Regions from separate parts of the Mesorhizobium salmacidum genome, predicted to be linked through region 2. Evidence: riboswitches for the same ligand, from Rfam matches in the RefSeq annotation. Region 2 holds a riboswitch; the other holds the start of a gene.

Region 1 (7,289 bases), on a different contig from region 2:
GCGCGGTCGCCTTTTCCACCGTCGCGCCAAGCTCTTCGCACAGATTGACGAAGTCGCGGATGGTGCAGAAGTGGATGTTGGGCGTGTCGTACCAGGAATAGGGCAGATCCTTGGTCACCGGCATTCGGCCCTTGACGAACAGCGACAGGCGCACCCGCCAATGGCCGAAATTGGGGAAGGAGACGATCGCCCGATTGCCGATCCTGAGCAGTTCGTCGAGCACCAGTTTTGGATTGCGGGTGGCCTGCAGGGTCTGCGACAGGACGACGAAGTCAAAACCCTTGTCGGGATAGAATTCGAGATCCTTGTCAGCATCGCCCTGGATGACCGAGAGGCCGCGCGCCACGCATTCGTTGACGCCGCGCTGCGACAACTCGAGCCCGCGGCCGTCGACCTGCTTGCTTTCCTGCAGCAATTCGAGCAGCGAGCCGTCGCCGGAGCCGACGTCGAGCACGCGCGATTGCGGCGGGATGAGGTTGGCGACGACCTCGAGGTCGACACGCTGGCTGCCGTTGACGCTCATGGTTTCGCCTCCTGAGCGGCGCACCATGGTCCGGAAAGTCCGCAACTCTTCGGGGTCATGGCTTCGCCTTTCTGTTTGGCGCATGACCTTGGTCCGAAAAGTCTGCAACTTTTCGGGGTCATACGCCCAGCCCCCTGGCGCGCGCGGCCGAGCCGATGAAGCCGCTGATGGCGGCAAACAGTTCCGGTTCGTCGAGCAGGAAGGCGTCGTGGCCGCGATCGGTCTCGATCTCGACGAAGGATACCGAGGCGCCGGCGGCGTTGAGCGCATGGACGATGGAGCGGCTCTCTTCGGTCGGAAACAGCCAATCCGACGTGAAGGACACCAGGCAGAAGCGGGTTTTGGTGCCGGCAAAGGCGTCCGCCAGCCGGCCGCCATGGTCGGCGGCGAGGTCGAAATAATCCATCGACCGTGTCATGTAGAGGTAGGAGTTGGCGTCGAAACGGTCGACGAAGGTCATGCCCTGGTGGCGCAGATAGCTCTCGATCTGGAAATCGGCATCGAAGCCGAAGGTCAGCGCTTCGCGGTCCTGCAGGTTACGGCCGAATTTGCGGTGCAGGGCGGCTTCCGACAGATAGGTTATGTGGGCGGCCATGCGCGCCACCGCCAGCCCCTTTTCCGGGCGCTTGCCGTGCTCGAAATATTTGCCGCCATGCCAGTCCGGATCGGCCATCACGGCCTGCCGCCCGACCTCGTGGAAAGCGATGTTCTGTGACGAATGGCGCGCGCCGGTGGCGATCGGCAGTGCCGAAAAAACCCGTTCGGGATAGCTCGACGCCCATTGCAGCACCTGCATGCCCCCCATCGAACCGCCCAGCACGCAGAACAGCTTCTCGATGCCGAAATGGTCGACCAGCATCTGCTGCGCACGCACCATGTCACGGATGGTGATGACCGGAAGGTCGAGTCCATAGGGCTTTCCCGTGACGGGGTTGGTCGAGGCCGGCCCGGTGGAACCAAGACAGCCGCCGATGACGTTGGAGCAGATGACGAAGAAGCGGCTGGTGTCGATGATCTTGCCGGGGCCTATCAGCACTTCCCACCAGCCTGGCTTGCCGGTCACCGGATTGGTGCTGGCGACATGCTGGTCGCCGGTCAGCGCATGGCAGACGAGGATGGCATTGGAACGGGCGTCGTTCAGCGTGCCATAGGTCTGGTAGGCGATCTGGAATGGCGACAGCAGCGTGCCGGCGTCGAGCCTGAGCGGCTTGTCGGGCCCGAAACGCAACACCGGGCTCGACGGTTGGTCGGCCTCGTTGTTGGTCTTTCCTGCACGCAGAACAGCCATCACGTCTCTCTTGCTGCGCCATGCTTTTGCGGAAATCGCTGCCGATCTCCGCGCCGCCGATGCGTTCGTCCGGCCGGTCGCGGACAATAAAAAACCGGCATTGCTTTCGCAAAGCCGGTTACGTCACGCAAACGGCCCTTTAGCGAATTGTTTAACGTGGCTGCAAGCCGACCGGCCAAATCACCACGGAACTGTCCCTGCCCTTCTAGAACTCGCCCGCCTCGCCGTCAATGCCGGCGGCCGGCACCACTGCCGCCCCTCGACATTGCCTGCCATGGCTTGTATTTCCGCAGCGGCTTCCGGATGGAGGCATTCTCGACGGATTTTGCAAAAATGAACCAGACACCTGATCAGGCACGCCCGACCCCGCGCGCGGGCATCATGGACATAGACGCCTACGTGCCCGGCAAGAGCACGGCGCCGGCCGGTGTCGCCAAGGTCTACAAGCTGTCGTCGAACGAGAATCCGCTTGGGCCCTCGCCGAAGGCGATCGAGGCCGCGCGTGAGGTCGCCGGCAAACTCGACGTCTATCCCGACGGCACCGCCAGGCGGTTGCGCGAGGCGATCGCCGAGGTGCATGGCCTCAACGCGCAGAACATCATCTGCTCGAACGGTTCCGACGAGATCCTCGGCCTGCTGGCGCAGACCTATCTCGCGCCCGGCGACGAGGCCATGTTCACCGAACACGCCTTCATGGTCTACAAGATCTATATCCAGTCGGCGGGCGCCACCCCGGTGGTGGTCAAGGAGACCGACGAGCGCGCCGACATCGATGGGATGCTGGCGGCTGTCACACCGCGCACGAAAATCGTGTTCCTGGCCAATCCCAACAACCCGACCGGCACCTATGTGCCGTTCCAGGAGGTGCGCCGGCTGCATGCCGGACTGCCGAAAAACGTGCTTCTGGTGCTCGACGCGGCCTATGCCGAATATGTCCGCCGCAACGACTATGAAGCCGGCATCGAGTTGGTCGGCAGCGCCGAGAACGTGGTGATGACCCGCACCTTCTCCAAGATCGGCCTCGGCGGCGCACGGATCGGCTGGATGTACGGTCCAATGCACATCGTCGATGCCATCAACCGCGTGCGCGGCCCCTTCAACGTCAATGCGACGGCGATCGAAGCCGGCATCGCCGCGATCCGCGACCGCGCCCATGTCGAGCGCAGCGTGGCGCATAACGAGACCTGGCTCACCTGGCTGAGCGAAGAGATGACCGGGCTCGGACTGCGGGTGACGCCGAGCGTCGGCAATTTCCTGCTCATTCATTTTCCCGACGACCAGAAGCATTCGGCGGCGGCTGCTGATGAGTATCTGAGCGCGCGCGGCTATATATTGCGGCGCGTTTCAGGCTACGGCTTTCCCAACGCGCTGCGCATGACCGTCGGCACTGAAGAGGCCAATCGCGGCGTTGTCGCCGCGCTCACGACATTCCTGAAAAGCTAGAAACCATGGCATCTCCGATGTTTGAAAAAATCGCGCTGGTCGGCATTGGCCTGATCGGCTCGTCGCTCGCCCGCGTCATTCGCCGTGAGGATCTGGCTCGTCATGTCGCCATCTCGACCCGCAGCGCGGCAACGCTCACGCGGGCCGAAGAACTGGGCCTCGGCGATTCCTACACCACGGCTGCCAGGGAAGCGGTCCACGACGCCGACCTGATCATCGTCTCGGTGCCAGTCGGTTCGTCCGGCGCGGTGGCGCAGGAAATCGCGCCGGCGCTGAAAAAGGGGGCGATCCTCACCGATGTCGGCTCGACCAAGGCGTCGGTCATTGCACAGATGCAACCGCATGTGCCTGATGGCGTCCATTTCATTCCCGGCCACCCGCTGGCGGGCACCGAAAAATCCGGCCCGGATGCCGGGTTCGCCGACCTGTTCGACAATCGCTGGTGCATCTTCACGCCGGTACCGGGCACCGATCCGGACGCGCTGGAACGGCTGTCGGAATTCTGGCGCCGCTGCGGCGCCAACATCGACACGATGGACCCGCAGCATCACGACATGACGCTCGCCATCGTCTCGCATCTGCCGCACATCATCGCCTACAACATCGTCGGCACCGCCGACGATCTGGAATCGGTGACCAAGACGGAAGTGATCAAATATTCCGCCTCCGGTTTTCGCGATTTCACGCGTCTGGCCGCCTCCGATCCGACCATGTGGCGGGACGTGTGCCTGCACAACAAGGATGCCATCCTGGAAATGCTGGCGCGGTTCTCGGAAGACTTGGCCTTCCTGCAGCGTGCGATCCGCTGGGGGGACGGCGACAAGCTGTTCGACCTGTTCACCCGCACCCGCGCCGTGCGCCGCTCGATCATCGAAGCCGGCCAGGATATCGACGCGCCCGATTTCGGCCGCCAGGCGGTCGAGCACCCGGCAAAGAGCTAAGCTGTTTCAGGCCAGGTCGCTGCCATCATGGCGAGCGTCTCCGCCCGATCCGGCGCGCCCAGCCTGCCGCCAAAGCGCAGGCATTTGAGCGCGGCGGCCGCACTTGCGAAACGCAAGGCCTGTTCGACCGGCATGGCTTCCGCCAGCCCGACGGCAAAGGCGCCATGAAAGACATCGCCGGCGGCCAGCGTGTCGACCGCCTTGATCCTCGGTGCCTCGACATGGCGGGCTGATCCAGCGCTTCGATCGAGCCACCAGGTTCCCGCCGCACCGCCGGTGACCGCGACGAAGGCATCGGTGCGGGAGGCAAGGTCGGTGCAGGCGGTCTCCAGATCCAGCGCGTGGCCACATATGATGCGGACTGCCGGTTCGGAGGCGACGATGTGCGAGGCCAGCGGCAACAACTGCTCCAGCACCGCAAGCGGCGCGGTATCGGCATCGAGGATAGCCGGTCGGCCAGCGGCGCGCGCCGCCTTCAGGGCCAGGGCAGCGGCACCCGGCCAGCGCACGTCGGTCAGCACGGCATCGAATGTCGTGAAGTCGGTGAACGGCAAGGCCTCGGGATCGGCCTGAGCGCGTGTGTCGTAGAAAGGCACGATGATCCGCTCGCCATGCGCATCGACCAGGATGGAGGCCAGTGCCGAGCGCGCACCGCTGACGCGGCGCACATGGCTGCAATCGACGCCCTCGGCCTCTATTCCCGCAATCAGCTGATCGCCGACCGGATCGTCGCCGGCGCTCGCCCATAGCGATACCTCGGCGCCGAGACGATGCGCGGCGCAGGCCGCGCTCGTGGCCATGCCCGAGGCGATCTGGATGCCGTCGGAGGCGATGAACTTTCCCTGATGATGGGGCAATGTATCGACACGCAGGATCGTATCCAGCGTCAGCGCCCCGACACTCAGGAGCTTCACGGGTCTTGCCATGGCGGGACTATTGCACCGGCTTGATCTTGCCCAGCGGGATGAAGCCGAGCGAGGCCTTGCCCTTGACCACTTTCAGCGGCATCGACGGTTCGCTGCCAAGCAGCGCCAGGGCGCCAAAACCCTGCTCGATCACATTCTTCTGCTCGGGTATGGCGCCGGCAAGAATGGATGCCACGGCCTTGGGATCCTTGATCCTGATCATCAGATCGGCGTCGACCAGGCCCTCGGCATCGACCGAAAGCGGCCCGGAAACGGTGACACGCGCCGTTCCCGACGACAGATCGAGGGTGCGGATTTCGATCCTCTGGCCGCGCAGGCTTTTCACCTGCGTGCCGATCACCGCGACGCCGTTCTTCAGTGTCACGTCGCCGCTGGCATCGAGCGCCGGCAGCACGCGCCCGCCGATCGCATCGGGATCGATCTCGAGATCGCCAAAGCTGCCGACATAGTCGAGATCCCCGCCATTCGGCTGCAACTGGCCTGATGCTTTGCCGGCACTGAACAGTTCGACCGGATCGGTGTCGTCGGCCGGGTCGGTTTGGCCCGACAGGCCCTCGGCCTGCAGCGATATGCGCCGCGGCAGCGGGTACCACAGTTTGACGTTGGCCTGCAGATTGTCCCAGTCGATCCAGAGCGGCATCATGCCCGGGACGGAGGTCCGGAGCGGACCGCGCAGACTGGCAACCGGCGACAAGGGTTGGACGACCTGGGCGGTGGCATTGAAACTACCGGCCGAGGCGGCGATGTTCTTGGCATCGTCCTCGTAAGCGAGGTTGTCGCAAGAGACGGCAAAGCTCAGGGGATAGCCACCGACCTGGAGATTGGCGCAGCCGGCCTCGATGCCGCTTTTGTTGAGCGTGGCAACCGCCTTGTCGGCCTCGGACCTCACCCTGTCGGCCATATAGAACCAGCCGGCGCTGTAAACGGCGAACAGCACCAGGATGAACGCGGCAAGCCACCACAGGCGGCGACGGCTACCCGGTTGGCGTTCGTCACTTGACGTCATGCTTTGGCTCTCGTTAACGCATGGATGGTGTGGACGGATTCTCGATTCCGACAACACCAGGGGACAGAGACGAATAGGTAGACGGACACGGGCGGAAAAAACACCGGTTTCCGGTGCGGTGTTGCCATTCTTTTTGCAATCAGGCGCGTTGATATGGGCGATTTTTGGGTGTTCGGCTACGGTTCGCTAATCTGGCGGCCGGGTTTCGCGCATGTCGAGACACGACGCGCCCACCTGCATGGCTATCGCCGCTCGCTCTGCGTCTATTCTTTCGTGCACCGCGGCACGCGTCAGCGGCCTGGACTGGTGCTTGGCCTCGACCATGGCGGCTCCTGCGTCGGCCTTGCATTCCGCGTGCCTGGCGAATTGCGCGACGAGGTCATTGCGTATCTACGCGAACGCGAGCTCGTCACCAGCGTCTATCTCGAACGCACGCTCAAGGTGCGCCTCGACGGCGGCGGCGCGGTTGAAGCCGTGGCCTACATCGTCGACCGCAGGCATGAGCAATATGCCGGGGCGCTGGATGCGGCGGATGCGGCGGCCCTGGTGCGCGGCGCGGTCGGCCGATCCGGCAACAATGAGGATTATGTGCTGAGCACGCTCAAGCATCTGGAAGCGCTCGATATCCGCGACCACTGGCTGGAGGATGTGGCGCGCCGGATAGCGACTTCGTGAAGCGTTGGCTCTGCGGAAAAGGCGGCCAGGCCTTTGATCTCGATGCGGCAGGACCTAGGTTAAGCTCCGAACCCAGCCAGCGGGCGGCATCGCCCGGTCCCAATCATCACGGAGATCCGTCTTGCAGAAACGCCGTCTCGGTCGCACCGACCTTTCCATCGCGCCGCTGGTTCTGGGCGGCAATGTCTTCGGCTGGACCGCTGACGAGAAAACCTCCTTCGACCTGCTCGACCGCTTCGTCGGCGCGGGCCTCAATGCCATCGATACGGCCGACGCGTATTCGCGTTGGGTTCCCGGCAACAAGGGCGGCGAATCGGAAACCATCATCGGCAAATGGATGAAGGATCGTGGCAACCGCGACAAGGTCGTGGTGGTCACCAAGGTCGGCTCGGACATGGGGCAGGGCCACAAGGACCTGTCGGCCGCCTATATCGAAAAGGCCGTCGATGCATCGCTGAAGCGGCTGCGGACAGAATTCATCGACCTT
Region 2 (7,289 bases):
GTGGTCGGCGAAAATGGCGCCGGCAAGTCGACCCTGATGAAGGTGCTGTCGGGCGTCTATCCTTCCGGCACCTATGATGGCCAGATCATTTTTCAGGGCCAGGAATGCCATTTCAAAGGCATCCATGACAGCGAACACAAGGGCATTGTCATCATCCACCAGGAACTTGCGCTGGTGCCGATGCTGTCGATCGCCGAGAACATTTTCCTCGGCAACGAGCACGCCAGCTACGGCGTCATCGACTGGGACGCCAACGAGGCACGCACGTCCGGGCTTTTGAAGAAAGTCGGGCTCAAGGAAGACCCCAAGACGCTGATCACCCATATCGGCGTCGGCAAGCAGCAGCTGGTCGAGATCGCCAAGGCACTCAGCAAGGAAGTGAAGCTCCTGATCCTCGATGAGCCGACGGCATCGCTCAGCGAGAAGGACAGCCAGGCGCTGCTCGATCTTTTGCTTGAGTTCAAGCGGCAGGGCATGACCTCGATCCTGATCTCCCATAAGCTCAATGAGGTGAACCGCGTCGCCGACAAGGTGACGGTCATCCGCGACGGGCGCACGATCGAGACATTGCCGAGGAAGGAGATCAGCGAGGACCGGATCATCACCTCCATGGTCGGCCGGTCCCTCGACGATCGCTACCCGCCGCGCGAGCCTCATATCGGCGACGTCATTTTCGAGGTCAAGGACTGGTCCGTCTACCACCCGATCCATGCCGAACGGCAAGTGATCAAGAGCATCGACCTCAAAGTGCGCAAAGGCGAAGTTGTCGGCATCGCCGGGCTGATGGGTGCCGGCCGCACCGAATTCGCCATGAGCCTGTTCGGTCGCTCCTATGGCCGCCGCATCAGCGGCGAGGTGCTGCTCAACGGCAAGCCCGTGGACCTTTCGACAGTGGGCAAGGCGGTGCAGAACGGCATCGCCTACGTCACCGAAGACCGCAAAACCTATGGGCTGAACCTCATTGACCACATCAAGCACAATGTGACGTTGGCCAACCTCGCCGGCGTTTCCAATGGCGGCGTCATCGACGATATGCGCGAAATGAGCGTCGCCAACGATTATCGCAAAAAGACCAATATCCGCGCATCCAGCGTCTATCAGCTGACCGGCAATCTCTCAGGCGGCAACCAGCAGAAGGTGGTGCTATCGAAATGGCTGTTCGCTGACCCGGAAGTTCTGATCCTCGACGAACCGACGCGCGGCATTGACGTCGGTGCCAAGTACGAAATCTATACAATCATCGCTCGCCTCGCCGCCGAGGGCAAGGCGATCATCGTCATCTCATCGGAAATGCCGGAACTGCTCGGCATCTCGGACAGAATATATGTCATGAACGAAGGGCGCATCGTCGGCGAGATGGCGGCAAGCGACGCCAGCCAGGAAAAAATCATGCGCGCTATTGTTCGCGGAGAAGGAAAAGCATCATGAGCACAGACAGCGCTCCCGCGCCGCAAAGCGGCACCGCCGAGGACGTCAAGCAGGGTCCTCGCATCGCCGTCTCGGCGCTGACGACGAACCTGCGCGAATACGGCCTGATCATCGCGCTGATCGTCATCATGCTGTTCTTCCAGTACACGACGTCGGGAACGCTGTTCAAACCGGTCAACCTCAGCAACCTGGTGCAGCAGAACTCGTTCATCATCGTGATGGCGCTCGGCATGCTGCTGGTCATCGTCGCCGGCTATATCGATCTCAGCGTAGGATCGGTCGCCGGCTTCATCGGTGCACTTGCCGCCATGATGATGGTGATCTGGCCGCTTGGCATGTTCAGCAACCCGCTCGTGGTCTCGATCGTCTGCCTGATCGTCGGTGGGTTGATCGGTGGGGCGCAAGGCTACTGGATCGCCTATCACCGCATACCAAGTTTCATCGTGACGCTGGCCGGCATGCTGATCTTCCGCGGCATTTGCCAGGCGCTGCTTGGCGGCGGCTCCTCGGTCGGTCCGCTTCCCGACAGTTTCAAGGCATTGAGTTCCGGCTTCATCCCGGACGTGATCGGCCCGCTGACGCTGATCCCACCGACGGTGAATGCCGCCGGCAAGACCATTTTGGGTAGCGGGCTCACGCTGCACATGACGACGATCGTGCTGGGTGTGATCGCGGTGCTCGCCTACGCCTATTTCGGCTTCAGGGCGCGGCGCAAGCGCGAACGCCACGGTTATGAGGCCGAGCCTTTCACTCTGTTCGTCATCAAGATCCTGGTAGGCAGCGCGCTGGCGCTGTTCCTGGTCTTCCAGTTCGCGACCTATCGGGGCCTGCCGATCGTGCTGCTGGTGATGGGCGTGCTGATTTCATTGTTCGTCTTCGTCACCAAGCGCATGACCATTGGCCGCCGCATCTACGCCATGGGTGGCAACGCCAAGGCGGCGCAACTGTCGGGCATCAACACCGAGCGCCTGACGCTCCTGGTGTTCGTCAATATGGGCGTGCTGTCGGCGCTCGGCGGCCTGATCATCGCCGCGCGTCTCGGCCAGGCCGTGCCGGCAGCGGGCCTCGGCAGCGAGCTCGACGTCATCGCGGCCGTCTTCATCGGCGGCGCCTCGGCGATGGGCGGCGTCGGCCAGGTCATCGGCGCTGTGGTCGGCGGCTTCATCATGGGCGTGATGAACAACGGCATGTCGATCATGGGCGTCAATGTCGACTGGCAGCAGGTGGTCAAGGGACTGGTCCTGCTCGGGGCCGTCATCTTCGACGTCTACAACAAGAACAAGGCTTAAGGGCTGGGGCGAGGACTAGGAGGCATACGGGTTCTAGATCGCGAAACTGCCGGCGGCCCGTCGGCACCAAGAAGTCCGGGGAAGGACCAGGTTCGCGAACGCAATCCGGACGAACGTTTCAACCGTGGCGCGTTCCCGCGCCGCGCCGGTCAGGGTTTGCCCATTGGCAGCCGGATACGGATAAATGAGAGAGGACTGATCATGCTGATCTCGCAGATTCTCGACGACGCCGAGACGATCCGTGTCGTTGCCCGCAGCGGCGGGAAGACCCGGATCATCAACGGCGCGCGCAGCGTCTATTCGCTGGCGATGGAGGCCGCCCGCACCGGCGTCGGCCTGACGGCCCTGATCGAACGCAAGGGACTGGGCGAGACGGTCGATCTCGACGCCGCCTACAAGAGGGGCCGCCTCCTGTCGCCGATCAATCACCCCGACCCGGCGCATCTGCATCTGACCGGCACGGGATTAACGCATCTCGGTTCGGCCGCGACGCGCGATTCCATGCACAAGAAGCTCAGCACCGACGGCGAGGAGCAACTTACCGATTCCATGAAGATGTTCCGTATGGGACTGGAAGGCGGCAAGCCCGCGAAAGGCCAGGTCGGCGTGCAGCCGGAATGGTTCTACAAGGGCAACGGTACCATGGCGGTCGCGCCTGGTGCCGCGCTCATGTCACCGGCCTTTGCCAAGGATGCCGGCGAAGAACCAGAGATCGCCGGGATCTACGTCATCGGCGATGACGGCGCGCCATTCCGTGTCGGCTTCACGCTGTCGAACGAATTCTCGGACCATGTGACCGAGCGCGTGAACTATCTGTTCCTCGCCCACTCCAAGCTGCGCAATGCCTCGTTCGGGCCCGAAATTCTGATCGGCGACCTGCCTTCGGACATCCGCGGCACGTCACGCATCGTGCGCGACGGCAGGACAATGTGGGAGAAGCCGTTCCTGTCGGGCGAAGCGAACATGTCGCACACCATCGCCAATCTCGAGCACCACCATTTCAAATATTCGGCGTTCCGCCAGCCGGGCGATGTGCATGTGCATATGTTCGGAACGGCCACGCTGTCCTTCGCCGACGGCGTGACGACCGAAGCCGGCGACGTGTTCGAGATCGAGGCAGGGGATTTCGGCCTGCCGCTGCGCAACCCGCTGGAAATCGAAAAGCCGGTGAAGGTGGCGGTGAAGGCGCTGTAACTGGCGCCAACTCTGCCTTCTCCCCTGGTGGGGCCCGAAGGCCGGGCGAGGCCATTTCGACCTCAAAATCTTGCCCGTGGGCAAGCATCTGCCGGTGATAATGGGAGTTCAGCGCGGGCGGAAATGCTTGGACAGCTTCAGGCCTTGTGCCTGGTAGTTCGAGCCCAGGTCGGTCCCGTAAAGCGCCCGCGGGCGCTTTAGCATGTGCTCGTAGACCAGCCGGCCGACAATCTGGCCATGATCGAGGATGAACGGCACTTCGTGGCTACGCACTTCGAGCACCGCCCGGCTGCCGGTGCCGCCGGCCGCCGAATGGCCGAACCCCGGATCGAAAAACCCGGCATAGTGGACACGGAATTCGCCGACCAGCGGATCGAAGGGCGTCATCTCGGCGGCGTAGAGCGGCGGCACATGCACCGCCTCCTGGCTGACGAGGATGTAGAACTCGTCGGGATCGAGCACCAGTTCGCCGGCGCCGCTCTTGTGGATCGGCTCCCAGAAGTCGAGGACATCCTGGGCGGCACGCTTGTCGACATCGATGAGGCCGGTGTGGTGCTTGCCGCGATAGCCGACCAGCCCATCCTTGTCGCCATTGAGATCAATCGACAGCGCGATGCCGCCGCCGGAAATGTTCGGCGGCTCGGTGGCGACGAGCATCTCGGCGCGGTGCAATTCATGCAGTTCGGCTTCCGAAAGCAGCGCGTTGCCGGTGCGAAAGCGGATTTGAGACAGGCGCGAACCGGTGCGCGCAACGATCGGGAAGGTGCGCGGGCTGACTTCGAGATAGAGCGGACCGTTGTAGCCGGCGGCGATCTTGTCGAACTCGTGGCCACGGTCGGTCATGACGCGGGTGAAGATGTCGAGGCGACCGGTCGAGCTCTTTGGATTGGCCGAGGCCGAAATGTCGGCCGGCAGGGCCAGGCTTTCGAGCAGCGGCACAATATAGACGCAGCCGGTTTCGAGAACCGCGCCTTCGGCCAGATTGATCTCATGGAGCTGCAGCCGATCGAGCTTTTCCGAGACCTTGTGGTTGGGACCGGGCAGGAACGAGGCCCGCACCCGCCAGGCCTTTTCGCCCAATCTGAGATCAAGACTAGCCGGCTGGATCTGGTCGGCATCGAGCGCACGCGGCGACTTCAGCGCGCCGGACTGGAACAGCGCCGAAATGTCCTGATCGGGAAGAATGCCTGTCTGCCGCAAAGTCTGGCTCCGCCCCAAGACTGGTCTCCTTTGTTGCAGGTTCTTGCCGCAAAACCGCTGGGCACTTTGCGGAACCTGCCTTGGTACAAACCTCTTAATGAAGCCGGCAATTGACGCAAGCGTGGCGCGGGTCTAAAGGGTCGTTATCCCGTGGTGATTTGGCCGGTCGGCTTGCAGCCACGTTAAACAAGTCGCTAAAGGACCGTCGGGCCGCAAGGCCGTATGGACCGGTTGCGACTTTCGCGGCCGGTTTTTTTGTGTCTGGAACAAAGCGATGAGCACCAAGAAGCGCAACTGGAAACCTCAGACGGCACTCGTGCATGGCGGAACCCTGCGTTCCGGCTTCGGCGAAACCTCCGAGGCGATGTATCTGACCCAGGGCTATGTCTACAAGACCGCCCAGGCGGCGGAAGCCCGCTTCAAGGGCGAAGAGCCTGGCTTCATCTATTCGCGTTACGCCAACCCGACCGTCGACATGTTCGAAAAGCGCATGTGCGCGCTGGAAGGCGCCGAGGACGCGCGCGCCACTGCGTCGGGCATGGCGGCGGTGACGGCGGCGCTGCTGTGCAGCGTCAAGGCCGGCGACCATATAGTGGCGGCGCGCGCGCTGTTCGGCTCCTGCCGCTGGGTGGTCGAGACGCTGGCGCCGCGCTATGGCATCGAGGCGACTTTGGTCGACGGCACCGACATTGCCAATTGGGAAAAGGCGGTCAGGCCGAACACCAAGCTGTTCTTCCTGGAAAGCCCGACCAATCCGACGCTGGAAGTCGTCGACATCGCGGCCGTTGCCTCGCTTGCCAACTCGATCGGCGCGCGGCTTGTCGTCGACAACGTCTTCGCCACGCCGCTGCAGCAGAAGCCGTTGCAGCTTGGCGCGCACATCGTCGTCTACTCGGCCACCAAGCACATTGACGGCCAGGGCCGCTGTCTGGGCGGCGTCATCCTGTCGGACAAGAAGTGGATCGACGAAAACCTGCACGACTATTTCCGCCACACCGGCCCCAGCCTGTCGCCGTTCAATGCCTGGACCTTGCTGAAGGGCCTCGAGACGCTGCCGCTGCGCGTGCGCCAGCAGACGGAAAGCGCCGGCAGGATCGCCGACTTCCTGGCCGAGCAGCCGCAGATCGCCCGCGTCATCTATCCCGGCCGCGCCGACCACCCGCAGGCTGATATCGTCAAGAAGCAGATGTCGGGCGGTTCGACTCTGATTTGCCTCGACGTCAAGGGTGGCAAGCCGGCGGCCTTCGCCCTGCAGAACGCCCTCGACATCGTGCTGATCTCGAACAATCTCGGCGATGCCAAGAGCCTGATCACCCATCCCGCGACGACGACGCACAAGAATTTGAGCGACGAGGCCCGCGCCGAACTCGGCATCGGGCCTGGCACGCTCAGGCTGTCTGTCGGCCTGGAGGACGCCGACGACCTGCTGGAAGACATCGCGCAGGCTTTGCAGGCCGCTAGATAAGCTGCTTAGGAGCGTCGTCCGCGGCGATCAGGCGCGCGACGGCGTCTCCTCCAATTCGGCCGCCTTGGTGCGGATGATCATGGCATTGCCGCGCCAGTCGACGGCGCCGCCGAGCCAGCCGCGCGCCCAGATGAACGGGAGCATCACGTCGCGCGCGATCATCGCCGCGACCGTGCGCGGCGACAGATGCCAGCCCTTGGACAAGGCCAGCGCGCATTCCGGAAGGTAGAAGGCGGCCAACACGGCAATCGCGGTTGCCCAGAGGCTGACGCCCGCGCTCGCCGCCGCAACCAGCGCCAGTGCGAGAGGCACCGCTGCGCCGGTCAGGAGTTCCGGCGCGAAGAACAGCGGAAAGGTGACGCGGCGCAGGCGCGCCCAGCGGGCCTGGCGCGACCAGATCTCGCCAACGGTACGCTGGCCGAGCGGCTGCTCGAAGGGCGCCGCAACGAGATTGACGCGCAGGCCGAGGCCGTTGACCAGCTTGGTGGCGGCGGCGTCCTCGGCGATCTCGGCGGCCAGCGCGCGAATGCCGCCATTGGCGTTCAGCATCGGCTTGTTCCACAGCATGCTCTTGCCCTGGGCAAAGCCGAGGCCGAGCGCCTCGCCGGCATACTGCCAGCGGGCCTGCAATGTGTTGAGGAAGGCGCATTCGACATCGGCCCAGAAACCCTCGGGTCGCGAACCGATCGGCGTCGAGCAGACAAGACCGGTGT

Evidence for each region. A riboswitch is a leader RNA that binds a small molecule or an ion and turns the genes downstream of it on or off. The one in region 2 is predicted to bind S-adenosylmethionine.
Region 1: linked by a shared signal. The riboswitch ahead of metX (homoserine O-acetyltransferase MetX) and the one ahead of O7A60_RS10985 (O-succinylhomoserine sulfhydrylase) in region 2 are both predicted to bind S-adenosylmethionine.

Annotation. Positions count from the first base shown of each region.
Region 1 covers NZ_JAPYKS010000003.1:27,088-34,376, forward strand. The annotation lists gene metW (methionine biosynthesis protein MetW) at 1-523, opposite strand, end outside; gene metX (homoserine O-acetyltransferase MetX) at 642-1,811, opposite strand; SAM riboswitch at 1,931-2,008, opposite strand; gene hisC (histidinol-phosphate transaminase) at 2,145-3,254, shown strand; gene O7A60_RS04680 (prephenate/arogenate dehydrogenase family protein) at 3,260-4,195, shown strand; gene O7A60_RS04685 (sugar kinase) at 4,192-5,121, opposite strand; gene O7A60_RS04690 (DUF2125 domain-containing protein) at 5,129-6,127, opposite strand; gene O7A60_RS04695 (gamma-glutamylcyclotransferase) at 6,281-6,802, shown strand; gene O7A60_RS04700 (aldo/keto reductase) at 6,924-7,289, shown strand, end outside.
Region 2 covers NZ_JAPYKS010000006.1:267,823-275,111, reverse strand. The annotation lists gene mmsA (multiple monosaccharide ABC transporter ATP-binding protein) at 1-1,428, shown strand, start outside; gene mmsB (multiple monosaccharide ABC transporter permease) at 1,425-2,717, shown strand; gene araD1 (AraD1 family protein) at 2,919-3,911, shown strand; gene O7A60_RS10990 (2'-deoxycytidine 5'-triphosphate deaminase) at 4,020-5,111, opposite strand; SAM riboswitch at 5,252-5,329, shown strand; gene O7A60_RS10985 (O-succinylhomoserine sulfhydrylase) at 5,386-6,576, shown strand; gene O7A60_RS10980 (ceramide glucosyltransferase) at 6,604-7,289, opposite strand, start outside.